2 regions of the Phytohabitans houttuyneae genome follow, and region 2 is predicted to be linked to the other one. Evidence: riboswitches for the same ligand, from Rfam matches in the RefSeq annotation. Region 2 holds a riboswitch; the other holds the start of a gene.
The links. Region 2 has a riboswitch for thiamine pyrophosphate ahead of thiE (thiamine phosphate synthase). Riboswitches for the same ligand answer to the same signal wherever they lie in the genome.
Positions count from the first base shown of each region.

Region 1: it holds a riboswitch for thiamine pyrophosphate, as region 2 does, so the genes downstream of both, Phou_RS54090 (ECF transporter S component) here and thiE (thiamine phosphate synthase) in region 2, are expected to answer to the same signal.

Region 1 covers NZ_BLPF01000004.1:655,010-669,524, forward strand. Annotated here, with positions in the region: gene Phou_RS45620 (PHP domain-containing protein) at 1-791, opposite strand, end outside; gene Phou_RS45625 (energy-coupling factor transporter transmembrane component T family protein) at 908-1,657, opposite strand; gene Phou_RS45630 (ABC transporter ATP-binding protein) at 1,654-3,027, opposite strand; gene Phou_RS54090 (ECF transporter S component) at 3,027-3,599, opposite strand; TPP riboswitch at 3,653-3,764, opposite strand; gene Phou_RS45635 (permease) at 3,917-4,873, shown strand; gene Phou_RS45640 (TIGR03943 family putative permease subunit) at 4,870-5,598, shown strand; gene Phou_RS45645 (sugar isomerase domain-containing protein) at 5,591-6,343, shown strand; gene Phou_RS45650 (DUF6328 family protein) at 6,397-6,882, shown strand; gene Phou_RS45655 (acyl-CoA dehydrogenase family protein) at 6,902-8,821, shown strand; gene Phou_RS45660 (hypothetical protein) at 8,942-9,541, opposite strand; gene Phou_RS45665 (Fur family transcriptional regulator) at 9,600-10,016, opposite strand; partial or broken gene Phou_RS45670 (ArsR/SmtB family transcription factor) at 10,187-10,477, opposite strand; gene Phou_RS45675 (metal ABC transporter permease) at 10,508-11,383, opposite strand; gene Phou_RS45680 (metal ABC transporter ATP-binding protein) at 11,380-12,144, opposite strand; partial or broken gene Phou_RS45685 (metal ABC transporter substrate-binding protein) at 12,141-13,090, opposite strand; gene Phou_RS45690 (DUF6703 family protein) at 13,139-13,387, opposite strand; gene Phou_RS45695 (antibiotic biosynthesis monooxygenase family protein) at 13,412-13,765, shown strand; gene Phou_RS45700 (Rv0361 family membrane protein) at 13,823-14,335, shown strand; gene Phou_RS45705 (glycine--tRNA ligase) at 14,452-14,515, shown strand, end outside.
Region 2 covers NZ_BLPF01000001.1:3,413,386-3,427,900, reverse strand. Annotated here, with positions in the region: gene rpsM (30S ribosomal protein S13) at 1-265, shown strand, start outside; gene rpsK (30S ribosomal protein S11) at 284-691, shown strand; partial or broken gene rpsD (30S ribosomal protein S4) at 708-1,333, shown strand; gene Phou_RS15175 (DNA-directed RNA polymerase subunit alpha) at 1,510-2,532, shown strand; gene rplQ (50S ribosomal protein L17) at 2,566-3,129, shown strand; gene truA (tRNA pseudouridine(38-40) synthase TruA) at 3,204-4,013, shown strand; gene Phou_RS15160 (hypothetical protein) at 4,002-4,802, opposite strand; gene Phou_RS15155 (class I SAM-dependent methyltransferase) at 4,911-5,516, shown strand; partial or broken gene Phou_RS15150 (ABC-F family ATP-binding cassette domain-containing protein) at 5,560-7,157, shown strand; gene Phou_RS15145 (copper resistance CopC/CopD family protein) at 7,190-8,917, shown strand; TPP riboswitch at 8,989-9,075, shown strand; gene thiE (thiamine phosphate synthase) at 9,084-9,707, shown strand; partial or broken gene thiO (glycine oxidase ThiO) at 9,704-10,728, shown strand; gene thiS (sulfur carrier protein ThiS) at 10,725-10,925, shown strand; gene Phou_RS15125 (thiazole synthase) at 10,926-11,702, shown strand; gene Phou_RS15120 (thiamine phosphate synthase) at 11,699-12,316, shown strand; partial or broken gene thiD (bifunctional hydroxymethylpyrimidine kinase/phosphomethylpyrimidine kinase) at 12,313-13,103, shown strand; gene thiC (phosphomethylpyrimidine synthase ThiC) at 13,120-14,515, shown strand, end outside.

The DNA of each region.
Region 1 (14,515 bases), on a different contig from region 2:
TGGTGGCCGGGCGCGCCCTCGAAGCCCACCGCCACGCTCGGGTCGGCGTCGCGCCACGCCCGGATCTCGTGCGGCGAGTCGACGCCCCGGCGGGCCGGGTGGTTGGCGAGGAAGAGGGCGCCCTCGACGCGGCGGCGCTTTACGGCCTCGCCGAGAAACTTGATGCCGGCCACCGCCAGCGCCTCGTTTTCCGGCGTGGGGCTGCTCGCGCCCTTGACCGAGCCGTCGTACGCGTTTTCGAACTCCTTGAGCACCGCCACCTCGTTCCGCCCGGGGTGGACGAAGACGGTGCCGTGCTCGGCGGCCGGGATGTTCCACTCCAGGCCCTGGAAAACGAGCAGGTTGTCGAGCTCTTCACGGGTCGCGACGATGTCCGGGTTGACCTTCTCGACGCCGATCTTGGCGTGCGTCACGCTGCCGTGGTCGGTGATGACGATCCAGTCCAGGCCGTACGCCCGCGCGTGCCGCGCCTGGTCGAGCACCCGGTACTGGGCGTCCGAGCTGTACTGCGTGTGGATGTGGTGGTCGCCGGCGAGCCACAGGAAGCCGCCCTTGCGGTCGTGGTCTCCGCTCGAACCGTGGTCGTGGTCGTCGCCGTGCGCGTGTGCGACGCCGGGCGTCGCGAGGACGCTCGCCGCCGCGCCGGCACCGAGAAGGCCGGCGCCGCGCAGGAAGCCGCGCCGCGAGACGTCCGCGGGCGAGAGCTCGCTGTCCGGGATGGACAGGTCGAGAGCCTCGGGTACGTCGGCGGGCTGCCCGCCGAGATCGTGATGGTGGTGGCCGTGGCCCATGGGTCCGCTCCTCGTGTTCGCGATGATCCAGCGCTCAATCTGGTCCTCATCGGCGAACGGGAGGTGGCCTCACGGCTGCGCACATGCGAACATGCGCAGCCTGGCATGGTTGGCCTTCAGGTGACGGTGCCGGTCAGCAGCACGGCCGCGGCGAGCAGCAGCGCGCCGGCTATGAGGGCCGCGTCGGCGGCACGGAAGCGCTGCGTACGCGCCTGGCTGCGCGGACCGCCCCGGTCGAATCCGCGCGCGTCCATCGCCACCGCCAGCCGGGTGCCGCGCCGGATCGCGCCGACGAGCAGTCCGAACGCGGTCGAGACGAAAAGGCGCGCCGCGGCGGCAGGGTTGCGGCCGGCGTCCACGCCGCGGGCCCGCCGGGCGAGGCGGAGCAGCTGCCACTCCTGGCCGAGCAGCGGCACGAGGCGGAACGCGGCGAGCGCGCCGATCGCGAACCGGTACGGCGCACGCACGTTCTGCACGAGCGCGTCGGCGAGGTCGGTCGGATCGGTGGAGGCGAAGACGAGCACGCCGGGCAGCGCGATCGCGATGACCCGCAGCGCGAGGCCGAGCGCGCTGCTGAGCACGCTCGTGGTGACCTCGACGGGACCGGCGTGAAAGAGCGTGTCGCCGGTGCGTTCGGCGGCGAAGAGCACCATCGTCAACGCGACGCCGGCCGCGCTGATCAGCAACGGCCACGCGCGGCGGGCGAGCGTGCGGTAGCCGACGCCGAAGAGCGGCACCAGCGCCAGCTCGACCGCGATGGCCACGGCCGGCGGCACCGGGTCGAGCGTCGTGACGAGCGCGACGGTGAAGACGAGCGCGGCGGCGACCTTGGCGACCGGGTTGCGGCGCGCGAGCACACCGCTCATAGCCGCAGCGTCCGGTCGGCGAGGGCGGCGACGAAGTCGGCGTCGTGGGTGACCGTCACGATGGCGCGGCCGGCGTCGCGCAGGCCGGCGAGCAGGTCGACGAGCTCGATCCAGGTGCGCCGGTCCTGGCCGAAGGTGGGCTCGTCCAAGACCAGCAGCGCCGGGGCGGCCGCCAGCGCCGTCGCCACGCTCAGCCGCCGCGCCTCGCCACCGGAGAGGGTGTACGGGTTGGCGCCCGCCAGCCGCTCCAACCGCAGCCGCGCGAGCAGGTCGTCCACTGTGGACTTCACAGCCTCGTCGGGCGAGCCGGTGCGGCGCGGGCCGAGCGCCAGCTCGTCGTACACGGTGGACGTCACGAACTGGTGCTCGGGGTCCTGGAAGACCGAGCCGATGCGGCGGGCCAGCGCGGGCGCCCGCCAGCGGTGCGGGGCAGTGGCCGCGTCGGCGCCGGCGAGTGCGGCGGTGGCGGCGACCCGCCCGCCGTCCGGCTTCAGCAGGCCGCCGAGCAGCAGCGCCAGGGTCGACTTGCCCGTGCCGTTCGGGCCGAGGACGGCCGTGGACTCGCCCTCGCGTACCAAGAAATCGACGGGGGCCAGCCGATCCCGGATGGTGGCCTTTTCGGCGGCGAGCAACCCCTCTCCCGGCGGCGCGCCAGCGCGCCGGGGCGCCACCGGATGACCCGGCACCCAGACCCCCTCGGCGGCCAGGCGATCACCGTGGCCGGCGAAGACCTCGTCCGGCGGGCCGTCGGCCCGGATGCCGCCGCCCGGCTCCAGGACCACCACGCGGTCGACGAGGGGGAGCGCCTCGGCCACCCGGTGCTCCACCAGCACCACGGTCGTGTCGGGGTCGAGCGCGTCGCGGAGCGCGCCGCGGACCAGGTCGGCACCGGCCGGATCGAGGTTGGCGGTGGGCTCGTCGAGCAGCAGCACCTCGGGGCGAAGGGCGAGCGCGCCGGCCAGCGCCAGCCGCTGCTGCTCGCCGCCGGAGAGCGCGGCGGTGGAGCGGTCGCGGCCGTAGGGGAAGCCGACGCGGGCCAGCGCCTCGTCGACCCGGCGCCAGATCTCCTCGCGCGGGACGGCGTGGTTTTCCAGCCCGAACGCCACGTCGTCGCCGGCCCGCGCCATCACGATCTGCGTCTCCGGGTCCTGGAAGACGATGCCGACCCGCCCGTCGACCTCGACCGTGCCCTCCCGCTCGCCGGAGTCAGCCGCGAGCAGGCCGGCGAGCGCGGCGAGCAGGGTGCTCTTGCCGGCGCCGGACGGGCCCAGCAGCAGCACCCGCTCGCCGCGCTCGATACGCAGGTCGAGCCCCCGCACGGCCCACGCCTTGCGCCCCGCGTGCCGCCACCCGAATCCTTTGGCCCGGATCACACCAGCGCGCGTTCGCGGCCCGCGGGGAAGCGGTCGAGTACTCCGGTCTGTGCGAGCGCGCGGGTGAGGAGCCAGCCGCCAACGCCCGCGATGATCGCCGAGCTGAGCACGAGGAGCGCGGCGTACGCCCACTTCCAGGCGGCGCTCGTGTCGGGGTAGTAGTTGATCACGTCGAGCAGCGTGGCCGCGCCGCCGGCAAGCGCCCCACCCACGATCGCGGTCGGCAGTCGCCAGCTCCGGTAGCCGGTCGCGGCGAACGCGAACTCGCCCGCGGCGCCCTGGAACAGCCCGTACAGCAGGGTGACAAGTCCCCACGGCGAGCCGAAGAACGTCGAGACCGTGGCCGCCACGAACTCGGTGAAGATGCCCGCGCCGGGCTTGCGGATCACCAGGGGCCCGAGCACGGCGGGCACCAGCCAGATGCCGTAGATGAGCGCCCGCCCGGGCAGCGGGATGGCACTGGCCGGGCCGTCCCACAGCAGGCCCCAGGCCCAGAAGATGACGCCGAACGCGACACCCAGTACGGCCGCGACAACGACGTCGACGGTACGCCAACGGTTGTTGTTCATATGAAAACCTCCCAGTCCTCGCGAACCAGGAGAAGACGCACGCCGGATGCTGGCGAGCCTGAGAATCGACTCCCTGCGCTGGCATTACCCAGATCAGGTTCGAGGGTCTGCGGCCACCTCGCGGCACCCGCACTCTCAGCGCTTTGCGCTCCCCTGTCGGTTGTTTCCAGTCAACGTAACACCCGATACCCTGAGGCGGCCTGCGTGAGTGAAGGGGATTACCTGCTGTGACCGCCGCAGACCGTGCGACCGCCCAGCGGGCAGTGCCCGAGACTCCACCGCCGCCTCCCGAGGAGCCGCACGAGCCGCGCCGGCGGATCTTCGGTGACCGGATCGGCTCGGTCGAGGTCCTGGCGGTGCTGCTCGTCCTCCTCGTGCTCTTCCGGGGCCCGGTCGCCGACGCCATCTCCAACCCGCGCCTGCAGACCTGGACCACCGTCTTCGTGTCGGTGATGGTGCAGGCGGTGCCGTTCCTCGTCTTCGGCGTCGTGCTCTCCGCGATCATCGCGGTGTACGTGCCCCGCTCCTTCTGGGCCCGCGCGCTGCCCCGCCACCCCGCACTCGCCGTGCCGGTGGCGAGCTGCGCCGGTGTGGTGCTGCCCGGCTGCGAGTGCGGGGCGGTGCCGATCGCCGGCTCGCTGATCCGCCGCGGGGTCACGCCCGCCGCCGCGCTGGCCTTCCTGCTCGCCGCGCCCGCGATCAACCCGATCGTGCTGGCCGCCACGGCGGTGGCGTTTCCGAACAACCCGGAGATGGTGGTCGGCCGCGGCGTGGCGAGCCTCATCGTCGCCATGATCATGGGCTGGCTGTGGCTTCGCCTCGGCAAGGCCGAGTGGATCCGGCTGCCGCACCGGCCCGACATCGAGGGCGCGTCAAAGGGGCGCGCGTTCTGGGCGTCGGTACGCCACGATGTCGTGCACGCGGGCGGCTTCCTCGTGCTGGGTGCCATGGCCGCCGCGACCATCAACGTCGTGGTGCCCGAGCGCTGGCTCCAGACGCTCGCCGACAACCCGGTCCTCTCGGTGCTCGCGCTGGCCGTGCTCGCCGTGCTGCTGTCGATCTGCTCGGAGGCCGACGCGTTCGTGGCCGCGTCGCTGTCCCAGTTCTCTCTCACGTCGCGGCTCGTCTTCCTCGTCGTCGGCCCGATGGTCGACCTGAAGCTCATCTCGATGCAGACCGGCGTCTTCGGCCGCCGCTTCGCGTTCCGCTTCGCTCCGGCGACGTTCGCGATCTGCATCCTCGTCGCGGTCGGAGTGGGGGCGGTAGTGCTATGAACCGGCAGGCGCAAGCGGTCGTGATGCTGCTGCTCGGTGGCGCGATCGTCAGGGCGAGCGTGACCGACATGTACCTGCGTTACGTGAAGGAGTCGCTCCAGCCGTTTCTCATCGCGGCCGGGGTGGTCCTGATCGCCGGCGCGGTGATGACGCTCTTCTACGAGATCCTGCGTCCCAAGCCGCACGCCGACGAGCACAGCCACGACCACGGCGACGGCAAGCCGCACCGCGAGCCGTGGGTGGCGTGGCTGCTGATCCTTCCCGTGCTGGGGCTGCTGCTCGTCGCGCCCCCGGCCCTCGGGTCGTACGCCGCGGGCCAGGCCGGCACCGCCCTCTCCAGCCAGCAGATCTCCGACTACCCGCCGCTCCCGCCCGGCGACCCCGCCAAGATCAGCGTGCTCGACTACGCGTCGCGGGCCGTCTTCGACAAGGGCGTCTCGCTCGGTGACCGCACCGTTCAGCTCACCGGCTTCGTCGCGCAGGGACCCAACGGCGAGCCGATCCTGGCCCGCATCATCCTGAGCTGCTGCGCGGCAGACGGGCGCCCGATCAAGGTGGGCATGTCCGGCAACGCGCCCGCCGGGCTGGCCGACGACACGTGGGTCGAGGTGGTCGGCAAGTACACCGATCGGACCGTCACCGACCCGGTCAACGAGGAGACGATCCCCTACGTCGAGGTCGAGACCTGGACCCAGATCGACCCGCCCAAGCAGCCGTATGAGTGAGCTGAGCGCCGACGCCTATCTGCACGTCGTCACCGAGACGGTCCAGCGCGTCTCGGCGAGCCAGCGCGACGGCGTCGAAAAGGCCGCCGAGATGATCGTCGCGGCGCTGCGCGGCGGCGGTGTGGTGCACGCGTTCGGCAGCGGGCACTCGGAGGCGTTCGCGATGGAGGTCGCGGGGCGGGCCGGCGGGCTCGTGCCCACCAACCGCATCGCGCTGCGTGACCTCGTGCTCTTCGGCGGCGAGCCGCCGAGCGTGCTCGGGCCGATGCTGGAACGCGACCCGTCGGTCGCCCGCCGCCTCTACGAGCTGGCGCCGGTCCAGCCCGCCGACATCTTCGTCTTCGCGTCGAACTCTGGCGTCAACGGCTCCATCGTGGAGTTCGCCACGCTGGTCAAGGAGCGCGGGCACGGCCTGATCGCGGTCACCTCGCTGGCCCACTCGGCGGGCGTCGACTCGCGCCACCCCTCCGGCCGCAAGCTCTCCGACATCGCCGACGTGGTGCTCGACAACGGCGCGCCGTACGGCGACGCCACCCTCCCACTGCCCGGCGGCGGCGCGGTGGGCGCGATCTCGTCGATCACCGCGGCGCTACTGGCCCAGCAGGTGGTGGTGGAGGTGGTGCGCCGGCTGGTCGAGGCGGGCGAGGTGCCGCCGGTGTACCTGTCCGCGAACATCCCCGCCGGCGACGAGCACAACAAGGAGTTGGAGGCCCGCTACGCCGGCCGCATACGCCGCGGCGCCTGAGGTCGTGATCAAAATGGGTTTGATCTTGGGCTTGGCTGGGCACTGTGCGCGGCGTGCCGGAGACCGACAAGGAACGCTATGAGCGCAACTTCGCCGATCTGCTGCAGGAGCTTCGCGTCGCGCAGACCGGTGTGCAGATCCTGTTCGCCTTCCTGATGACGCTGCCGTTCAGCTCGGGCTTTGACAAGGTGAACGCCTTCCAGAAGGACGTGTACATCATCGCCCTGCTCGCCGCGGCCGCCGCCGCGGCCACGCTGATCGCGCCCGTGGCGTACCACCGGGTGCTCTTCCAGCGCGGTCGCAAGGCGGAGCTGGTCCGCTCCGCGCACCGGATGGCCTCGCTCGGGCTCGCGTTCATGCTGGTGGCGATGGTGAGCGCGGTACTGCTGATCACCGACTTCATCCTTGACCGGTGGCTCGCCCTGCTGCTGAGTGGGATAACCGCTGTCTGGTTCCTGCTGCTATGGCTCATCCTTCCCCTGCTGCGCCGCGACGACCGCGACGACAGCGAGGTCGAGGATGTCCCTACCGCGGGGTAACACCAGCGGGTAGCGTGGCATGGAGCCGTCCTCGTCAAGGGGGTATGCCGTGACCGCGACCGTTTCGGAAAAGCAGGCCAGGCAGGTCGCCGAGGCCGCGCGCGAGTCGGAGTGGCGCAAGCCGAGCTTCGGCAAGGAGCTGTTCCTCGGGCGCTTCAGGCTGGACCTGATCGACCCCTGGCCCACCGCCTCCCCGGAGTCCGTGGCCGGCGCGGAGGAGTTCCTGGCCAAGCTCGACGCGTACGTGCGGTCCGACGTGGACGGTGCGCGGATCGAGCGCGAGGCGCGCATCCCGGACGAGGTCTTCCGCGGGTTGGCGGCGCTGGGCGCGTTCGGCATGAAGATCGACAAGAAGTACGGTGGGCTCGGACTCTCCAATTTGCACTACTGCAAGGCCCTCACGCTCGCCGGCTCGGTCAACCCGTCGATCGGCGCGCTGCTGTCCGCGCACCAGTCGATCGGCGTTCCGCAGCCGCTCAAGCTCTTCGGCACCGACGAGCAGAAGAAGAAGTACCTGCCCCGCCTCGCCGGCGGTGAGGTCTCCGCGTTCCTGCTCACCGAGCCGGACGTCGGCTCCGACCCGGCCCGCCTCGGCACGATCGCCGAGCCGGTCGAGGGTGGATACCGGCTCAACGGCGTCAAGCTGTGGGCCACCAACGGCACCGTCGCCACGCTGCTGGTCGTGATGGCACGCGTGCCCGACAAGGGCATCACCGCATTCGTGGTCGAGGGCGACTCCGAGGGCATCACGATCGAGCGGCGCAACGAGTTCCTCGGGCTGCGCGGGCTGGAAAACAGCGTCACCCGCTTCCATGACGTGTTCGTGCCTGCCGAAAACGTCATCGGCGGTCTCGGCAAGGGACTCAAGATCGCCCTGACCACCTTGAACACGGGACGCCTCTCCCTGCCCGCGATGTGCGTGGGCGCCGGCAAGTGGTCGCTCAGCGTGGCGCGGCAGTGGTCCGCGGAACGCGTGCAGTGGGGCCGCGCGGTCGGCAAGCACGAGGCGGTCGCCAAGAAGATCGCGTTCATTGCCGCGACCACGTACGCGATGGAGTCCATGCTGGACCTCTGCTGCCTCATCGCCGACGACGACAGCAACGACATCCGCATCGAGGCCGCGCTGGTCAAGCTCTACGCCAGCGAGATGGCCTGGCAGGTGGCCGACGAGCTGATCCAGATCCGCGGCGGCCGGGGGTACGAGACGGCCGACTCGCTGGCCGCCCGCGGCGAGCGTGCGGTCGAGGTCGAGCAGATCCTCCGTGACCTGCGGATCAACCGGATCTTCGAGGGCTCCACCGAGATCATGCATCTGCTGATCGCCCGCGAGGCGGTCGACGCACACCTCTCCGTCGCCGGCGACATCATCGATCCGGACGCCGGCCTGGGGCGCAAAGCCCGCGCCGGCGCTCGTGCGGGCGCCTTCTACGCGAAGTGGCTGCCGACCCTCGCCGTCGGTCGCGGGCAGGTCCCGACGGGGTACGGCGACTTCGGTCCACTCGCCGCCCACCTGCGGTACGTGGAGCGCGCCTCCCGCAAGCTGGCCCGGTCGACGTTCTACGCGATGTCCCGCTGGCAGGGAAAGCTGGAGCGCAAGCAGGGCTTCCTCGGCCGCATCGTGGACATCGGCGCGGAGCTCTTCGCGATGTCCGCGGTCTGCGTGCGCGCACACGCCGAGCGCTCCGCGCGACCCGAAGGCCTCGAGCTGGCCGACCTCTTCTGCCGCCAGGCGCGGCTGCGTGCGGAGGCGCTCTTCGCCGCCCTGTGGGACAACACCGACTCGCTGGACAGCAAGGTCGCCAAGCGGGTGCTGGACGGCCGGTACGAGTTCGTGGAGGACGGCGTCGTCCCACCCCCGTCGACCGGGGCGTGGGTCTCCACGTGGGAGCCCGGCCCGTCGACGGCACAGGACGTGCGCCGCCGCATCCCACCCGAGTAAAGCCCCGAGCCTTGTTGATCAGGGACTTGGTGCCGCGCCACGCCGCGTGACACGCCCACCAACTCCCTGATCAACAGCGAGAGGCCGCGCCCTGATCAACAGCGAGAGGCAATGGCGGCGTCAGGGGCGTAGGCCGAGCGCCTTGAGTTCCAGCGCGGCCAAAGCGGCGACGGTGGCCTCGTCGCCGCGGCGCCAGGACTGGGCCACGTCAGGGTCGATCCTGGTCAGCTTGGTCAGGGGTTGGGTGGCCAGGGCGCGCAGGGCGAGCAGGTCGCGGCCCGCTGCGGCGCCGCGGAGGGTGGCGGCGGCGCCGGCTCGGCGCATCCAGCGGACCCGGAGCGGGAGCCACACGAAGAGCACCAGGCCCAGGGGAAACACGAGCAGGCCGAGGGAGAGGGCGAGCGCCAGGTCGTTGACCACGTCCTGCTGCTGCTGGCCCGCCCCGGCGAGTGAGCGGGCGGCGTCGGCGGCACCGTTGAACGGTGCGGTCAGGTCGTCGCCCACGATCGGTACCCGATTGATCTTGCTGCCGACGTCGGACAGGCCGTCGGCGAGTCCCGTGCCGGCGCCCTCCAGCCGCTGGCCGGGCACGGCGAGCTTCTGCACCAGGTCGTGCAGCCACATCGCGGCCCGGATCGCGAAGTACACCCAGGCGACGACGAGCAGATCGGTGATCAGTTGGCGAGCGGCGACGGGGGCGCGATCGGCGTAAATCTTCACAGGGATCAGCGTCCCGCACACCCTTCAAGATCACCCGGAACCACGGGCGGGCGCGGGGCTATTCGGTGCGTGCGGCGCACTCCGGGCAGGTACCGAAGATCTCCAGGGTGTGGCTCACGCCGACGAACCCGTGCTGCGCCGCCACCCGGTCGGCCCAACTCTCCACCGCCGGGCCCTCGACCTCGACCGTGCGCCCGCAGGAGCGGCAGACAAGGTGGTGGTGATGGCCCTCGCTGCACCGGCGGTAGAGGTGCTCCCCGCCCGGCGGGCGCATCACGTCGACCTCGCCCGAGTCGGCCAAGCCCTGCAGCGTGCGGTAAACCGTGGTCAGGCCCACCCGCTCACCCCGCTCGCGCAGCATCGCGTGCAGCTCCTGCGCGCTGTGGAAACCCTCCACCTCGCCCAGAAGTGAGCTGACCGCGGTGCGCTGGCGGGTGTTGCGGACCGCCGCCCCGGTCCCCTCGTCGATGGTCAATGTTTCTCCTCGATCGCTCGCTCCCCGTCGTCGTGCGCCGGTGCCGTCGGGCCCTGCTGGCTGGCTCGCTCAGCTCGCTTCGGCCCCGGCTGCCGGCTCAATCCGGGCTGCTCGCTTCGCGGCCAGCTCCGGGTTGAGTCAGCCTCGGGGCCACGCTCTCTCACGTGTGCCTCGCGTGCGTGGGTGACGGCGTCGGCCACGATGTGCGCGATGTGCTCGTCGACCAGCGTGTACGCGATCTCACGGCCGCGCCGCGCACCCCGCACCACGCCCGCGCCCCGCAGGACGCGCAGGTGCTGGGAGACGAGTGGCTGCGCCGCGCCGAGCTTGTCGACAAGCTCGTGCACGCAGCGCTCGCCGCCGGCAAGCTCGGTGACGATCGCGACCCGGATCGGCGCGGACAGGGCGCGCAGCAATTCGCCAGCGCCCTCGTACGCCTCGTATCCGGCTGTCGTGGTCACCTCGCAACCGTAGTCCAAAACGGGAGGCGATCAGCGCTCGAGGACGACGTCCGGGGGTTCCACGTCGACGGTATGGGGGATTGCCTGAACCCGGCGGCGCACCAGCCGCCACAGCCCGGCCCCGGCGGCGATGGCCACGAAGCCGGCGATGGCGAGGACCACGATCGTCGCGCCGGCTGCGGTGTCCGCCTCGCCGGCCAGCCACACGCCGAGGCCGGCGGAGAGCACGCCCAGCCCCATCGCGAGCGCCATCGTGCCGCGGAACCCCCGGGTGACCTGCTGGGCGGCCGCCACCGGTACCACCATCAGCGCGCTGACCAGCAGCAGCCCGACGGTGCGCATGGCGATCGTGACGGTGACCGCGGCGGTGACCGCGATCAGCACGTTGAGCGTGCGGACCGGGAGGCCGGAGACGCGGGCGTACTCCTCGTCGTGGCAGATCGCGAACAGCGCGGGGCGCAGCAGCAGCATCGCGGCGAGCACGGCCGCGCCGAGGACCACGATCACGATCAGGTCGTTGCGGGAGGTGGTGGTGAGCGAGCCGAAGAGGTACGCCATGAGGTTGGCGTTGCTGCGGTTGTCGGAGAGGCCGACGAGCATCACGCCGCCCGCGATGCCGCCGTAGAAGAGCAGCGCGAGGGCCTGGTCGCCGGAGGTGCGGCCGCGCTCGCGGAGCAGCTCGATCGCGACGGCGCCGATCGTCGAGACGATCACGGCGGTGAGCACGGGGGAGCGGTCGAGCAGCAGGCCCACGCCGACGCCGGTGAGCGCCACGTGGCCGATGCCGTCGCCGATCAGGGACATCCGGCGCTGCACCAGGTAGATGCCGAGCGCGGGCGCGGACAGCCCGATCACGAGCGCGCCGATCAGCGCACGGATCATGAAGTCGTACTGGAACATGCTCATGCGTGGAAAACCCCGTGCGGCGCCGGATGCTCGTGCGGGTGGACGTGGTCGTGACCGGGCAGGGCGTGATGGCCCGCCGGCGGTGGGCACGCGCCGTCGTGCGCGATCTGTCCATCGTGTACCACCACCGCGCGCCCCACCAGCGGCTGCAACGGCCCCAGCTCGTGCGCCACCAGCAGCACCGTCCCGCCGCCGGACACGAACCCGCCCAGCGCCTCGGCGAACGCCTCCTGGCTGCCCGCGTCGACGCCGGCGGTCGGCTCGTCGAGCACCAGCATCTCGGGCTCGCCGGACAGCGCGCGGGCGATCAGGGTGCGCTGCTGCTGCCCGCCGGACAGGGTGGACACCGGGTCGCCGGCCCGCTCGGCGAGACCCACGGCCTCCAGCGCGGCGCTCACCGCGGCCCGGTCGGCAGCGCCGGGAGGCCGCAGCACGCCACGCCTGGCCAGGCGGCCGGAGGCGACGACCTCGCGCACCGTGGCGGGCACGCCGCTGCCGGCGCCCACGCGCTGCGGCACGTACCCGATCCGGTGCCACTCCCGGAAGCGCCGCAGCGGCGTGCCGAACAGCGAGATGCCGCCCGCGCGGAGCGGGATGAGCCCGAGGATCGCGCGGATCAGGGTCGACTTGCCCGAGCCGTTGGCGCCGAGGATCGCCACGACCTCGCCGGCCGTGACGCACAGTGAGACATCACGCAGGACGGGGCGGTCGCCGTACGCGACCACCCCGTGCGTGACGTCCACCACGGCACGCTCGCTCACGTGCCGCAGCCCAGCGCCGGCCCGAGGGTGGCAAGATTTTTCCGCATCACCGAAAAGTAGTCGTCGGAGCTGCCCGGCTGCAGCCCTTCAATGGGATCGAGAACCGCGGTCTTGGCTCCGACCTCGCTCGCGATGGTCTCGGCGACCTTCGGGCTCACCAGCGTCTCGAAGAAGATCGTGGTCGCCTTGTGCTCCTTCGCCTCCTCGGCCACCTCGGCCAGCCGCTGCGGCGAGGGCTCGTCCTCGGGGTGAGGCCGGTGATCCCGATCTGCTCCAGGTCGTACCGGTCGGCCAGGTACCCGAACGCGGCGTGGCTTGTCACGATCTCCCGCCGCTGGCAGGTCTTGAGCCCGGCCGCGTACTCCTTGTCCAGCGCATCGAGGTCGGTCCGGAGCGTCGCCGCGCGGGCGGTGTAGTCGGCGGCGTGGTCGGGGTCGGCCTGGCCGAGCCGCTCGGCCACCTTTTCGCCGATGGTGGCGAGGCGGGTGGGGTCGAGCCACACGTGCGGGTCCTTGCCGCCGGCCTCCTCGGCGTGCTCTTCGCCGCCGGGCTCCTCGCCCTCGTGTGAGTGGCCGGCATCGGTGGCGTCGAGCAGCGGCACGGCCGTCGACACGTCGAACGCGCGGTCGCCGCCCTGCTGCTCCACCGCCTCGTCGACGGCCGGCTGGAAGCCCTTGAGGTAGACGACGACCTTGGCGTCGACGATCTGGGCCACCTGGTCGGCGTTGAGCTCGAGGTCGTGCGGCTCGGCGCCGGGTTTGGCGAGGTTGGTGACGTGCACCGCGTCGCCGCCGACCTTCTCGGCGACGAACTGGAGCGGGTAGAAGGCAGCGACGACGCTGAGCTGGTCCGAGCTGGCGCCGGTGGCGTCGTCGCCGCAGGCGGTCAGGGCGCCGATGGCGAGGGCCGCGGCGAGCAGCGCCCGAGGGGTGGGGCGGTTTCGCATACCACCACTCTCCGCCGAGATGACAATGATTGTCAAAAGCGCATGGGTCTACAGGATCTTGAACAGCGCCGCCAGGAGCAGCAGCCCCAGCATGAACACCCGGATCGTTCGCGTCTGCGGAGAGGTCACCGGCCACGTGCGGCGCATCAGGTAGATGAGCCCGCCGGCCAGCGCCAGCAGCACCACCCCGCCGAACACCCCCGGCGCGAAGAGGCCGATGAGCACGACGACCAGCGCACCGAGGAACGCGGTGGTCGGGTTGATCCGGGCCAGCCGGGCTTCACGCGTACCCTTCATGGATTCAACCTTAAGGAGGCGCCCGTGCTGGTCATGAACCGGTTCGTGGTTGAGGAGGCCGCGGCCGGATCGTTCACCGAGCGGGCACACGCCGCGCTCGCCGCACTGGCGGCGCGCCCCGGCTACCTGCGGGGCCGGCTCACCCGCGCGCTCGACGAGCCGTCGCACTGGTGCCTGGTCACCGAGTGGGAGTCCGTCGGGACGTACCGGCGGGCGCTCGGCGCCTTCGACGTGAAGATGTACGCCACCCCGCTGCTCGCCGAGTCGCTCGACGAGCCCTCCGCGTACGAGGCGCTGGCCGAGGCCGCACCCGGCGGCGAGGTGGTCACGGCGGCGAGCGACCGCGCGGCCGACCAGGGGCCGCCTTCGCCCAGGTGACCTCCGCTTTCCCACGGTGACCCTGCTCGCGGGCGGAAGCGCACTACGCTTGCCGTCATGACGCTGGCAGCCGGCGCCCCCTCGCCCACCGACGTGCCACCGCCGCCGCCCGGGCCGGGCGTGACGCCACCGTTCGCGGCGCCACCCATCGAGGGGCGTAACGCGCGGATGTGGCTGTCGCTGGGCGTGGCCGGCCTCGCCGCCGTCCTGTGCTGCGGTGCCGGCGGCACCGCGCTGGTCGGGCTCGTGATCACCCAGGCGGAGTCGCTCAACGAGCAGGCGCAGACCATCGTGGGCGGCTACTTCGACGCCCTGTCCGAGGGCAACTACCAGGACGCCTACAAGCTGCTCTGCGACGACGCGCAGGAGGACGAGACGCCGGCGCAGTTCACCGCCCGCGTGTCCAGCGGGCCGCGGATCACGTCGTACGAGGTGGGCGACGTCGCCATCCCCGCCCTGACGGTGCCGGCCGACGTGACGTACGCGACAGGTGGGCAGGACCGGCTCGAGATCACGCTCGCCCAGGACGCGGGCACCGGCCAGTTCGAGGTGTGCGGCATCGCGGGGTAATCTGCTGGGGTTTGGCCCGCCGGTAACCGTACGGTGGCGGTAGCCGTTGTAAATCCCGTCCGCAGTCCTTCCCTTTGGTCCCCGCCGACCGCCAGCCGGCGCAGGAGGAAATCACAATGCCAGCCGACCGCATCGACGCCGTTGTCAGCCTCGCCAAGCGCCGGGGCTTCGTCTTCCCCT
Region 2 (14,515 bases):
CAGCCCCGACAAGCGCGCCAAGGACCTCACGGACGAAGAGCTCGTTCAGCTCCGTGACTACATCGAGGCCAATTTCAAGGTCGAAGGTGACCTGCGCCGCGAGGTTGCCGCAGACATCCGCCGCAAGGTCGAGATCGGCTGCTACGCCGGCATCCGCCACCGCCGTGGGCTTCCGGTCCGCGGGCAGCGGACCCGCACCAACGCACGCACTCGGAAGGGTCCGAAGCGGACCGTCGCCGGCAAGAAGAAGCCCGGCAAGAAGTAATTAGGAGCGCACACACATATGCCACCGAAGGCTCGCGCCGGGGCCGCAGTCAAGAAGGTCCGGCGCAAGGAACGCAAGAACGTCGCCCACGGGCAGGCGCACATCAAGAGCACCTTCAACAACACCATCGTCTCGATCACGGACCCGACCGGTGCGGTGATCTCCTGGGCGTCCGCCGGTCAGGTGGGCTTCAAGGGCTCCCGCAAGTCGACTCCGTTCGCCGCGCAGCTGGCCGCCGAGGCGGCCGCCCGTCGCGCGATGGAGCACGGCATGCGCAAGGTCGATGTGTTCGTCAAGGGTCCGGGCTCCGGCCGGGAGACCGCCATCCGTTCGCTGCAGGCCGTCGGCCTCGAGGTCGGCCAGATCGCCGACGTCACGCCGCAGCCGCACAACGGGTGCCGTCCGCCGAAGCGTCGCCGGGTCTGAGGGAGATCGAAGAGAGATGGCTCGTTACACCGGTGCTGACTGCCGCCGTTGCCGGCGGGAGAAGATGAAGCTGTTCCTCAAGGGCAGCAAGTGCGACGGTCCGAAGTGCCCGTTCGAGTCCCGGCCGTTCCCGCCCGGGCAGCACGGCCGCGGCCGCACCAAGGAGGGGAGTACCTGCTCCAGCTCCGCGAGAAGCAGAAGGCCCGCCGGGTGTACGGCGTGCTGGAAAAGCAGTTCCGTGGCTACTACGACGAGGCCGTGCACAAGCCGGGCAAGACCGGTGAGGTGCTGCTCCAGATCCTGGAGTCGCGGCTCGACAACGTCGTATACCGGGCCGGCTACGCCATGTCCCGCGACATGGCCCGCCAGCTCGTCAAGCACGGCCACTTCCTGGTCAACGGGAAGAAGGTCGACATCCCGTCGTTCCGCGTCAAGGAGCACGACATCGTCGAGGTCCGGGGCAAGTCGAAGGAGATGACCCCCTTCATCGTGGCCCAGGCCCAGGCCGGCTCCAAGACGGTCCCGGCGTGGCTGGAGGCGATCCCCAGCCAGATGAAGATCCTCGTGCACACCCTCCCGGCCCGGCAGGTCATCGACACCCAGGTCCAGGAGCAACTGATCGTCGAGCTCTACAGCAAGTAGGTACCCGCTCCGGCCTCGCTGGCGGCGTTGCGCGCCGGCTTGTGTGCAAGGAACGCACACGGCGCCGACGTGCGCCTTGCCAACGAGGCCGGATCGGGCACCACCGGCGTCAGATCAAAAGCAAGACCAAGGTGGCTGTCATATAGCGGGCAGCCCCGACAGAAGGAAGAAACACAGTGCTCATCACCCAGCGGCCGACCCTCTCCGAGGAGTCGATCAGCGAGACCCGTTCGCGGTTCACCATCGAGCCGCTCGAGCCGGGCTTCGGCTACACGCTCGGCAACTCCCTCCGGCGTACGCTGCTGTCGTCCATCCCGGGCGCGGCCGTGACGTCCATCAAGGTCGACGGCGTGCTGCACGAGTTCACCACGATCCCCGGTGTCAAGGAGGACGTGGTCGAGCTGGTCATGAACGTCAAGGAGCTGTGCGTCAGCTCCGAGCACGACGAGCCGGTCAGCATGTACCTGCGCAAGCAGGGCCCGGGCGACGTCACCGCCGGTGACATCCAGCCGCCGGCCGGCGTGTCCGTGCACAACGCGGACCTCAAGCTCGCCACCCTCAACGGCAAGGGCCGGCTCGACATGGAGCTGACCGTCGAGCGGGGTCGCGGCTACGTCACCGCCGCGCAAAACAAGCAGGCCGGCGCCGAGATCGGGCGCATCCCGGTCGACTCGATCTACTCGCCGGTGCTCAAGGTCACTTACCGCGTCGAGGCGACCCGTGTCGAGCAGCGCACCGACTTCGACCGCCTGATCATCGACGTCGAGACCAAGGCGTCGATCGGCCCGCGCACCGCGCTGGCCTCTGCCGGCTCCACCCTGGTCGAGCTCTTCGGCCTGGCCCGTGAGCTGGACGAGACCGCCGAGGGCATCGACATCGGCCCGTCGCCGCAGGACGCGCAGCTCGCTGCCGACCTGGCGCTGCCGATCGAGGAGCTCGACCTGACCGTCCGCTCGTACAACTGCCTCAAGCGCGAGGGCATCAACACCGTCGGCGAGCTGATCGGCCGCACGGAGGCGGATCTCCTCGATATAAGGAACTTCGGTCAGAAGTCCATCGACGAGGTCAAGATGAAGCTCGCCGGGATGGGTCTGGGGCTTAAGGACTCGGCCCCGAACTTCGACCCGGCGCACGTCGTGGACTCCTTCGGCGAGGTGGACTACGACTCCGACGACTACCGCGAGACCGAGCAGCTCTAACCAGCTGCCGCCATCAACGAGGAGCACCAGACGATGCCCACGCCCACGAAGGGCGCCCGCCTCGGCGGTAGCCCCGCGCACGAGCGGTTGATGCTGGCCAACCTGGCCACGTCGCTGTTCCGGCACGGAAAGATCACCACCACCGAGACCAAGGCCCGGCGGCTGCGGCCGCTCGCCGAGCAGCTGATCACCAAGGCCAAGCGCGGTGACCTGCACTCGCGGCGCCGCGTGCTGACCGTGGTCAAGGACAAGGACGTGGTCTTCGAGCTGTTCGACCAGATCGCGCCGCGGTTCGCCAACCGGCCCGGCGGCTACACCCGGATCGTGAAGACCGGTCCGCGCAAGGGTGACGCCGCGCCGATGGCGATCATCGAGCTGGTCGAGGAGCTGGTGGTCGCGGAGCCGCCGGCCAAGGCTGCCAAGGCCGCGAAGAAGACCGCCCGCAAGGCCACGGCCCAGCGGGACAAGGTCGAGGCCCTCGCGCCGGACGACGACGAGCCGACGCCGGCCTCGAAGGTCGACGACGCCGAGACCGACACCACGCCCGAGGCCTCCGACGCTGACGCGCCGGGCGCCAAGGACGAGGTCAAGGACTGACGGCAAAAGACAGTGACAGGGCGCCTCTCACGCATGTGAGGGGCGCCCTGCCGCATCCAGGGACAGGAGCGCGGATGACCCGGGTACGGCTCGACGTGTCGTACGACGGTACGAGCTTCTCCGGCTGGGCCGCCCAGCCGGAGCGCCGCACCGTCGCCGGGGTCCTCATGGAGGCGCTGGAGCGGCTGCTCGGCCCGGGCACGGCGACCGGGCTCACGGTCGCCGGGCGTACCGACGCGGGCGTGCACGCGACCGGCCAGGTCTGCCACGTCGACCTGCCCGACGAGGAGTGGGCCCGGCTCGCGCCCACGCTCGTACGGCGGCTGGCCGCGCTCATGCCCCCCGACGCGAGGGTGCGGGCGGCCCGCGAGGTGCCGGGCGACTTCGACGCCCGCTTCTCCGCGACGTTCCGGCGGTACGAGTACCGGGTCACCGACGCGCCGTACGGCGCCGAGCCGCTGCGCCGCCACGACATCCTCGCCTGGCCGCGCCCGCTCGACGTCGACACGCTCAACGCCGCCGCCAAGGGCTTCCTGGGCGAGCACGACTTCGCGGCGTACTGCAAGCGCAAGGAGCACGCCACGACCATCCGGGCGATCAGCCGGCTCGACTGGCGGCGCGACCCGGACGGCATGGTGGTGGCGACCGTACAGGCCGACGCCTTCTGCCAGGCAATGGTGCGCAGCCTGGTCGGCGCGCTGCTCGTGGCCGGCGACGGGCGGCGACCGGTCGACTGGCCGGCGAGCCTGCTCAGCCGCGCCGAGCGGTCAAGCGAGGTGACCGTCGCGCCGCCGCACGGCCTGACGCTTGTCGCGGTCGGCTATCCCGAAGACCCCGAGGAGTACGCGAGCCGCGCGGAGCTGACCCGCAGGCTACGGGGTTGAGACGACCGCTCGCCTCTCCACCACGGTGCCGTTCAGGTACAGATCGAGCATGTCGGTGAGGATCCGCGCGGCCTCGGCGTCGGCCGGTGGGATCGGCCGACCGTCGGCACGGGCGGTCACGCAGTAGAGCAGGTAGTGGCCGCGCGCGTGCCACCCGACGTGTGCCGACGAGAGCGCGATCGCCTCGGTGCCCTTGCCGGCGGGCATGCCCTGGAAGCGGCCCCGCTCGCCGTCGACCATCGACTTGATCTGCTCGCGGGCCCAGGTCGCGCCGGCCACGTCGTCGAGGTTGAAGATGCCGGCCGTCACCAGGTACCCGCCGGAGGGCGCGCGCAGCGTCCCGCGTACCACCTGGTCACAGCCCAGGTCGGTGAGCAACGTGCCGATCTCGCCGCTGGCCGCGGCGGCGCAGTTGCGGTCCGCCTGCGTCTTGAGCACCCGGTAGGCCGGCCGCGCCGGGTCGACCACCACCTCGCCGACCGCAAACACCTCGGCCGCGGTGAGCGGCGCCGGATCGGCCTCGCGGGAGCTGATGTCGCGAAGCACGGTGACCGGCGGTGCCGCCCCTGACGCCTGCGCGTCCCGCCCTTGCCGCTCGTCCGCCACGATGAAGAACGAGCTCAGCCCGCACACCGCCAGCATCGTGAAGATGCCGAGCCCGGTCGTGAACGCCTGCCATGTGCGCTTCTGCGGCCGGGCCAGCAGCTCCGAGATGGAGCTGGGGCGGGCGTGGCGAGGACCGGTGTGCGCGTGCCGCCCGTCGAACCCGAACCAACGCCCGTGAACCATGCCGGACACGCTAATAGATCACGTTTCACCAGATATGGCAATAGTGGGACACATCCCCGGAAGAGGGAACTTCCAGGCCGTGCAAACCCACGTGTGAGAATGCTCGGCGTGACCGGAGAGCACTACTTCACCGCCCAGCCGAGCGTCGGCGAGCACCGCCGCGACGTGGAGTTCACCGCCGGCGGCCGGGAGTACGCGCTGGTCACCGCCGGCGGCGTCTTCTCCGCCGAGCGCCTCGACCCCGGCACGGCGGTACTCCTGCGGAAGGCCCCGCTGCCCGCGGCCGGTGCCGCCGGTCCCTTCCTCGACCTGGGGTGCGGCTACGGCCCTATCGCCTGCGTGCTCGCGACGTCCGCGCCGCGCGCCACGGTGTACGCGGTGGATGTGAACGAGCGGGCCCGCACCCTCGCCGCCGAAAACGCCGCCCGGCTCGGCGCGGGCAACGTGCGGGTGGTCGCGCCCGAGGATGTGGCGGACGGCGTGCGGTTCGCGGAGATCTGGTCCAACCCGCCGATCCGGATCGGCAAGGCGGAGCTGCACGCGATGCTCGACCGGTGGCTGCCCCGGCTGGCGCCGGGCGGTGTCGGCTGGCTCGTGGTCGCCCGGCACCTCGGCGGCGACTCGCTCCAGCGATGGCTTGAGGAGCAGGGCCACCGGGTCGAGCGGCACGCCAGCCAGAAGGGGTACCGGGTCTTGAAGGTCGGCGGCGCCTGAAAGTCGGGTGACCGCTGACCTGCCGATCAGGGAAGATTTCGGCGTGGGTTACGTGGACGTCGCCGGCGTGGGGTATGTGCTCCCGGACGGCCGGGAGCTGTTCAACGACGTCTCGTTTCGGGTCGGCGAGGGTGCGAAGGTCGCGCTCGTCGGTCCCAACGGCGCCGGCAAGACCACGCTCCTGCGGATGGTGGCCGGCGACCTGCCCGTCGTGAGCGGCGCGGTCGCGCGTGCTGGCGGGCTCGGCGTGATGCGGCAGTTCATCGGCATGATCGGCGACGACACTCCGCTGCGCGAGCTGGCCCTCTCGCTCGCCCCGCCGCCGCTGCGCGCCGCGGGTGAGCGGCTCGCCGCCGCCGAGGCAGCGGTCCACGAGGACCCGTCCGACCGCAAGCAGATCGCGTACGCGAACGCGCTGGCCGCCTGGGGCGAGGCGGGCGGGTACGACGCCGAGGTGCTCTTCGACACCGTGGCCACGCTGGTGCTCGGCAAGCCGTGGGACGAGGTGCGCGAGCGCCCGGTGCGCACGCTCTCCGGCGGCCAGCAGAAGCGCTTCGCCCTGGAGCTGCTGCTGCGTGGCACCGACGAGGTGCTGCTGCTCGACGAGCCGGACAACTTTCTCGACGTGCCCGGCAAGCGGTGGCTGGAGGAGCGGCTGCGCGAGTCGACCAAGTCCGTGCTGTACGTGTCGCACGACCGCGAGCTGCTCGCCAACACCGCCGACCGGGTCGTCGCCGTCGAGGGGGCAGCGCGTGGGTGCACCCGGGCGGCTTCGCCTCCTGGCACGAGGCGCGCGTCGCGCGGCACGACAAGCTGGAGGAGCGGCGGCGCCGCTGGGACGAGGAGCACCAGAAGCTGCGCGAGCTGATGCTCATGTACAAGCAGAAGGCCGCCTACAACTCCGCGATGGCGCCGCGCTACCAGGCGGCACAGACCCGGCTGCGCAAGTTTGAGGAGGCGGGGCCGCCCGAGCTGCCCCCGCGCGACCAGGACATCCGCATCCGGCTGACCGGCGGGCGCACCGGCAAGCGGGCGGTGATGTGCGAGCAGCTGGAGATCGACGGGCTGACGTACCCGTTCGACCTGGAGATCTGGTACGGCGACCGGGTTGCCGTGCTCGGCGCCAACGGCACCGGCAAGTCGCACTTCCTGCGGCTCCTGGACACGCCGTCCGCGGTGGCCCACGCCGGCAGTGCCCGGCTCGGTGCCCGCGTGCGTCCCGGCCACTTCTCCCAGACGCACGACCACCCCGAGCTGCTCGACAAGACGCTGGTCGAGACCCTGTGGCGCGGCGACGAGCACCGTGACGGGATGGACCGGCACGCGGCGATGAAAGCGCTCAACCGGTACGACCTGGCGGGGCAGGGTGACCAGCGGTTCGGCACGCTCTCCGGCGGGCAGCAGGCGCGCTTTCTGGTGCTCCTGCTGGAGCTGTCGGGTGCGACGCTGCTGCTGCTCGACGAGCCCACCGACAACCTCGACCTGGCCTCGGCGGAGGCGCTCGAGGAGGGGCTCGCGGCGTTTTCCGGCACGGTGGTGGCGGTGACGCACGACCGGTGGTTCACGCGCTCGTTCGACCGGTTCGTGGTCTTCGGCGGCGACGGTGAGGTGGTGGAGGCGCCCGAGCCGGTCTGGGATTGAACCATCCGCTGGCGAAATCCGAACAACCTTGCATGAGACGGTGGGTGGGGGCCCTGGTGGCTGGGCTGTGCCTGGCCTTTCTGGTGCCCGCCGCCCCAGCGAGCGCGCACGCCGCGCTCGTCTCGACCACGCCCGAGCAGGGCTCGGTGATCGGCTCGTCGCCGACGAAGGTGTCGCTCACCTTCAACGAGCCGGTGCGCGTGATCCCGGGCAAGACGCAGGTGATCGCCCCGGACGGCAAGCGCATCAACACCGGTGACCCGGTCGCGTCCGGTGGCACGCTGTCGCTGGACGTGCGGCCCGCCGACCACCCCCTCGGGACGTACCTGGTCAGCTACCGCATCATCTCGGCCGACGGGCACCCGCTCTCGGGCGGCTTCATGTTTTCGGTCGGCGCGCCGTCGCAGACCGCACCGTCCGCGCTGGAGGACGACCCGACGGTGGGCGTCCTGATGCCGGTCGCCAGGTACGCCGGGTACGTCGGGCTCACGCTCGTCGTCGGCCCGCTGCTCTTCCTCACCGTGCTGTGGCCGCGCCGCACGCCGACCCGCGGCCCGACGCGGCTGGTGCGGGTCGGGTTGGGCCTGATCGCCGCGAGCACGGTGGCGTCGTTCTGGCTACAGGCGCCGTACACGTCGGGCGCCGGCCCGCTGGACGTGTCGGCGACCGAGCTGCGTGAGGTGGCGCTGAGCTCGTTCGGCCTCTGGTCGGCGGTGCGGCTCGTGGTGCTGGCCGCGGTAGTGGTGCTGCTGCGCGTGCGCTCGCCGCTGCGCGCTGCCCATCCCGTTGCGGTGCGGGAGCGGGTCCTCGTCGGTGCCGGTGGACCGCCGGTGCTCGACCAGCCGCCCGCCGAGCGACCGGTGCCGCGCCCCGGCCACCGCGCCTCGCCCGTGCCGTTGCTGCTGCTCGGCGGGGTCGGGCTGCTCACCTGGCCGCTGTCCGGTCACGCGGCCGCCTCGCCGATGCCGCCCGTGTCGGCGGTCGCGGACACCGTGCACCTGGCCAGCATGGCGGTCTGGCTGGGCGGCCTGGTGGTGCTGGTCGGCTTCGTGCTCCGCAAGGGCTGGGCCGACCGCCGCGCGCTCGGCGTCGTGCTGCCGGTCTGGTCGCGGTGGGCCGCGGTCGCCGTGTGCTGGCTGGTGCTGGGCGGCGTTGTGCAGGCGGTCATCGAGATCGGCGGGGTGAGCGCGCTCTTCGACACGCGGTACGGCCTGCTGATCCTGGCCAAGGCCGGCCTGCTGGGCGCGGTGCTCGCGGTCGCGTTCTTCTCCCGGCGCCTGGTGATGCGCCGCTTGCCGGACCGCCTCGGGCGCCTCGTCGCCGCGGAGCTGGGCCTCGCCGCGATCGTGCTCGCGGCCAGCTCGGTGCTCGTGCAGACCACCCCGGGGCGCTCGGCGGACATCGAGGCACAGGCGGCCGCCGATGCCGTCGGCTACTCGACGACGCTGAACAGCTCGCTCTTCTCGGTGCAGTTCGAGATCTTCCCGGTGCAGATCGGGGAAAACAACACGCTGCACGCGTTCGTCTACACGCCGGCGGGCAAGCCGGTCGAGGTGGCCGAGTGGCGGGTCACTGCCGCGCTGCCGGATAAGGGCATCCCGCCGATCCCCAACGAGGTGGTGTCGATCCGCGGCAACCAGGGCATCGGCGCGATCACCTTCCCGTACCCCGGGGAGTGGGAGCTCACTTTGACCATCCGCCTGGACGACCTCAACCAGGCAACGGTGAAGACCACGGTGGACGTGCCCGCCGGAGCGTAGTAACGCGCGTCTCACGTGGCGTCCCCTTTACGGCGGCGTTAACGGCGTCGTACCCTCGCCGAAGGAGTGACCCACGGGAGCCCGGTGCACCGGGCTGAGAGGGGGGCATGCAGCCCTCGACCGTCGAACCTGATCCGGGTAATGCCGGCGCAGGGAGGAGAGCTGCATGCGGCCGTTTCCTCGGCTTCACCTCATCACCGACACCCGACCCGGCCGCGAGCCGCTGGCCGTCGTCGAGGCTGCGCTCGGCGTGGCCGGCGAGCATCTCGCCGTGCAGGTGCGCGTCGAGGACGACGCGACCGACCGCGAGGCGTACGAGCTTGCCGCGCGGGTAAGGGCGCTCTGTGCCGAAGCGCGCGCGATCTGCCTGGTCAACGACCGCCTCCACGTCGCGCTGGCGGTCGGTGCCGACGGCGGCCACGTCGGCGCGCTCGACCTGCCGGTCGACGCGGCGCGGCGGGTGCTCGGGCCGTACGCGATCCTCGGCGCGACGGCGCGCGAGCCGGCGACCGCCAGGGCGGCGGTGGATGCCGGGGCAAGCTACCTGGGCGTCGGGCCGGCGTACGCGACAAGGACCAAAGACGGCCTTCCAACGCCGATCGGGGTCGAGGGGGTTGCGGCCGTGGCGCGCGCGGTGGGCGTGCCGGTGATCGCTATCGCGGGCGTGACGGCCGAGCGGATACCCGAGCTGCGGGCGGCCGGCGCCCACGGGGTGGCGGTGATCGGCGCGCTGTCCCAGGCACCGGATCCGGTCGAGGCCACGAAGGCACTCTGGGACGCCCTCCGATGAAGGACGTCACCGTCGTCGGCGCGGGCCCCATCGGGCTGGCGATCGCCTGGCGGTGCGCCACCCGCGGCATGGCGGTCGAGGTGGTCGACGACGGGCGGCGCGGCGCGTGGCACGCGTCCGCCGGCATGCTCGGGCCGGTCGCCGAGGCGTACTTCGGCGAGGCCGCCCTCACCGCCTTCCTCGTCGAGTCGGCGCGGCGGTGGCCCGCCTTCGCCGCCGAGCTGGGCGCCGAGGAGGTCGGCTACCGCACCGAGGGCACGCTGGTCGTCGCGCTGACCGGCGACGACCTTGCCGAGGCGGAGCGGCTGCGCGCGTACCAGACGGGTCTCGGCCTGCCGATCACGGCGCTGCGGCCCACGCAGCTGCGCGACCGCGAGCCGCTGCTGTCGCCGCGGGTGCGGGGTGGTGCGCACGCGCCGGACGACCACCAGGTCGACCCGCGGCGGCTCGTGCCGGCATTGCGCAGGGCCGCGGCCGCCGCCGGCGCGACCATCGTCCGCGAGCCCGGGCCCGCGCGGGTCACCGTCATCGCCGCCGGGACCGGGTCGGCCGCGCTGACCGGGCTTCCGGTCCGCCCGGTCAAGGGCCAGATCATCCGCCTCCGCGCGCCCGGCCAGCAGCCGCCGGGCTTCTCTCACGTCATTCGCGGGTACGCGGACGGCCGGCACATATACCTCGTACCTCGGCTGGACGGTGAGGTCGTGGTGGGCGCGACTGTGGAGGAACGCGCTGACGCGCAGGTCACGGCCGGTGGGGTGGCGGAGCTGCTGCGCGCCGCCGGTGACCTGGTGCCGGAGATCTACGAGTACGAGCTGGCCGAGGCCATCGCCGGCCACCGCCCCGGCACGCCCGACAACGCGCCGCTGATCGGCACGCACGGCGACGGCGTGATCGTGGCGACCGGCCACTACCGCCACGGCATCGTGCTCACGCCGCTCACCGCCGACCTCGTCGCCGACCTGGTGGAGACGGGGAGCCGGATCCGATGTTGGGACCGTACGCGCCCGGGAGGTTCGCATGAAGGTGGTCGTAAACGGCAACCCGCAGGCCGTGCCCGACGGGGCGACCGTCGCGGACCTCGTGCGGGTCGTGACGCCGGTGGTGCGCGGGGTCGCGGTCGCGGTCAACGGCGAGGTCGTGCCCCGCGCCGGGTGGCCGGGCGCGCCACTGCGCGAGGGCGACCAGGTGGAGGTCCTGACCGCGGCGCAAGGGGGCTAGGTGAGCGGGAGTTTGCGGATCGCGGGCGTGGAGCTGCGTTCACGGCTGATCCTCGGCACCGGTGGCGCGTCCAACTTGGACATTCTGGAGCGTGCGGTCAAGGAGAGCGGCAGCGAGCTCGTCACCATCTCGCTGCGGCGGGTCGACGCCGCCGCCACCATGAACGGCGGGCTGCTCGACATGCTGGACCGCTGCGGCGTGCAGGTGCTGCCGAACACGGCCGGCTGTTTCACGGCCCGGGAGGCGGTGAAGGTCGCGCACCTGGCGCGCGAGGCGTTCGAGACGCCGTGGGTCAAGCTCGAAGTGATCGGCGACGAGCGCACCCTGCTGCCGGACGGCGTGGAGCTGCTGCGCGCCGCCGAGGAGCTTGTGGCGGACGGGTTCCAGGTGTTGCCGTACACGACCGACGACCCCATCCTCGCCCGCCGGCTCGTCGACGCCGGCTGTGCGGGCGTGATGCCGGCCGGCTCGCCGATCGGCTCCGGGCTGGGCATCTCCAACCCGCACCACATCCAGCTGATCCGCCAGTCGGTGGACCTGCCGGTGATCCTCGACGCGGGCATCGGCACCGCCTCGGACGCCGCGCTCGCGATGGAGCTCGGCTGCGACGCGGTGATGGTGGCCAGCGCGATCACCCGGGCCGCCGATCCGGTGCGCATGGCCGCGGCGATCCGCCACGCGATCGAGGCGGGGCGGCTCGCGGCGCGGGCTGGACGGATACCGCGGCGCTTTCACGCACTCGCGTCCACACCGGACGAGGGTAGGCCGGCGCTGTGATCCCGGCGGGGATCGTGATCCTCACCGACCGGCGGATGTCGCGCCGGCCGCTCGTGGAGACCGTCGCGGCTTCCGTCGAGGGCGGGGCCCGATGGGTCGTACTCCGGGAGAAGGACATGGACCCCGATGAGCGTGCGTCGCTGGCGGCGGCCCTGCGCGCGGTGCTCGCGGATGTGGGTGGGCGGTTGATCGTGGCGGGTGCGGACCCGCTGGGTGGGGAGGCGGTGCACCTCGCGTCGGCCGGGCCGTACCCGCCTCCGGACCTCTCGCTGGTCGGCCGCTCGTGCCACGACGAGGCGGAGCTGTCCCGGCTGACGCGCGAGCACTACGCGATCGTCTCGCCGGTCTTTCCCACGCCCTCCAAGCCGGGGTACGGTCCGCCGCTCGGGCTCGACGGCCTCGCGCGACTTGCCGACCGCTCGCCTGTTCCGGTGCTCGCGCTCGGCGGCGTCACACCGGACAACGCGGCCGACTGCTTCGCCGCGGGTGCCGCCGGGGTGGCCGTGATGGGCGCGGTGATGCGGGCGGACGACCCCGTTGCGGTGGTTCGTGACCTTCACGGTGCGACGCTGTCCGTCAAAACGCCCGCTGGCCAGGATGGGGTGTGGTCATGACACCTCCGATCGCGCTCACCATCGCCGGCTCCGACTCGGGCGGGGGCGCCGGCATCCAGGCCGACCTCAAGGTCTTCGCGGCGCTGCGGGTGTACGGCACGTCGGTCATCACCGCCGCGACGGCACAGAACACCCGGGGTGTGCAGGACGTGTTCCCGATGCCGGGCAACGTCGTGAGCACCCAGCTCAACTCGCTCCTGGACGACCTGCCACCGGCCGCGACCAAGACCGGCATGCTCGCCACGGCCGAGGTCGGCGCTGCCGTGCTGGCCAAGGCCCGCGCGGGGCTGCTCCCCAACCTCGTCATCGATCCGGTGCTCGCCTCGTCGAGCGGGCGGCGGCTGGGGTGGTCGGCGCTATCGAGCGCCTGCTGCCGTACGCGCTTGTCGCCACCCCCAACCGGGAGGAGGCGTCGGCGCTTGTCGGCTGGCCGGTGGCCACGCCGGCCGACATGGCGGGCGCGGCCGGGCAACTGGCGGCGGGCGGGCCGAAGTTCGTGGTGGTGACCGGCGGCGACATGGTGGCCGGCGACGAGGCCGTCGACGCGGTGTGGACGGACGCGGGCACCCGCTTCCTGCGCTACCCGCGCATCGCCACCCGCAACACGCACGGCACGGGCTGCACGTTCTCCGCGGCGATCGCGGCCCGGCTGGCGCTGGGCGACTCGGTGCTGGACGCGCTCGCGTTCGCGAAGCAGTACGTCGCGCGGGCCCTCGCGGGCGCCCGCGAATGGAAGCTGGGCGGCGGCACGGGACCGCTCGATCACCTCGATTGGAAAGCGATCTAGCCCTTTTGGAGGCACGATGTCAGCGCGTCGCAAGGTGTACGTCGAGGGGTCCCAACCGGACATTCAGGTACCGTTCGCCGAGGTGGACCTGACCGGTGGCGAGCCGCCGGTGAGGCTGTACGACACGTCCGGCCCAGGCTCGGATCCCGAGGTGGGGCTGCCGCCGCTGCGCGGGCCGTGGATCGCGGCACGTGGCGACGTCGCTCCGGTGCGGGGTGCTGGCACGCCGCTGGCCGGCTCGCGACCCACTCAGCTCGCGTATGCGCGTGCCGGCGTCGTCACGCCCGAAATGGAGTTTGTTGCTATCCGTGAGGGTGTCGATCCGTCCGTCGTGCGCGAGGAGATCGCGGCCGGTCGCGCGGTGCTGCCGGCGAACGTCAACCACCCCGAGTCCGAGCCGATGATCATTGGGCGGCGTTTCCTGGTGAAGGTCAACGCCAACATCGGCACGTCAGCGGTCACCTCCTCGATCGCGGAAGAGGTGGAGAAGCTCACGTGGGCCACCCGGTGGGGCGCGGACACCGTGATGGACCTGTCCACCGGTAAGCGGATCCACGAGACCCGCGAGGCGATCATCCGCAACTCCGCCGTTCCGATCGGCACCGTTCCGATCTACCAGGCGCTGGAGAAGGTCGGCGGTGACCCGGTCAAGCTCTCCTGGGAGGTCTTCCGGGACACCGTCGTCGAGCAGTGCGAGCAGGGCGTCGACTACATGACGGTGCACGCGGGTGTGCTCATGCGCTACGTGCCGCTGGCCGTCGAGCGGGTCACCGGCATCGTCTCCCGCGGCGGCTCGATCATGGCGGCGTGGTGCCTCGCGCACCACGAGGAAAACTTCCTTTACACAAACTTTCCGGAGCTGTGCGAGATCCTCGCGCGGTACGACGTCACGTTTTCGCTCGGCGACGGGCTGCGGCCCGGCTCGATCGCGGATGCCAACGACGAGGCGCAGTTCAGCGAGTTGCGGACGCTGGGCGAGCTGACCACGGTGGCGTGGGAGCACGGCGTACAGGTCATGATCGAGGGCCCCGGCCACGTGCCGATGCACAAGATCAAGGAAAACGTGGACCTCCAGCAGGAGGTGTGCCACGAGGCGCCGTTCTACACGCTCGGGCCGCTGACCACGGACATCGCGCCGGCGTACGACCACATCACCTCGGCGATCGGCGCCGCGATGATCGGCATGTACGGCACGGCCATGCTCTGCTACGTCACGCCGAAGGAGCACCTGGGCCTGCCGGACCGTGACGACGTGAAGGCGGGCGTGATCGCGTACAAGATCGCTGCGCACGCCGCCGACCTTGCGAAGGGACACCCGGGCGCGCAGGCGTGGGACGACGCGCTCTCCAAGGCGCGCTTCGAGTTTCGCTGGGAGGACCAGTTCAACCTGGCGCTCGATCCGGAGACCGCGC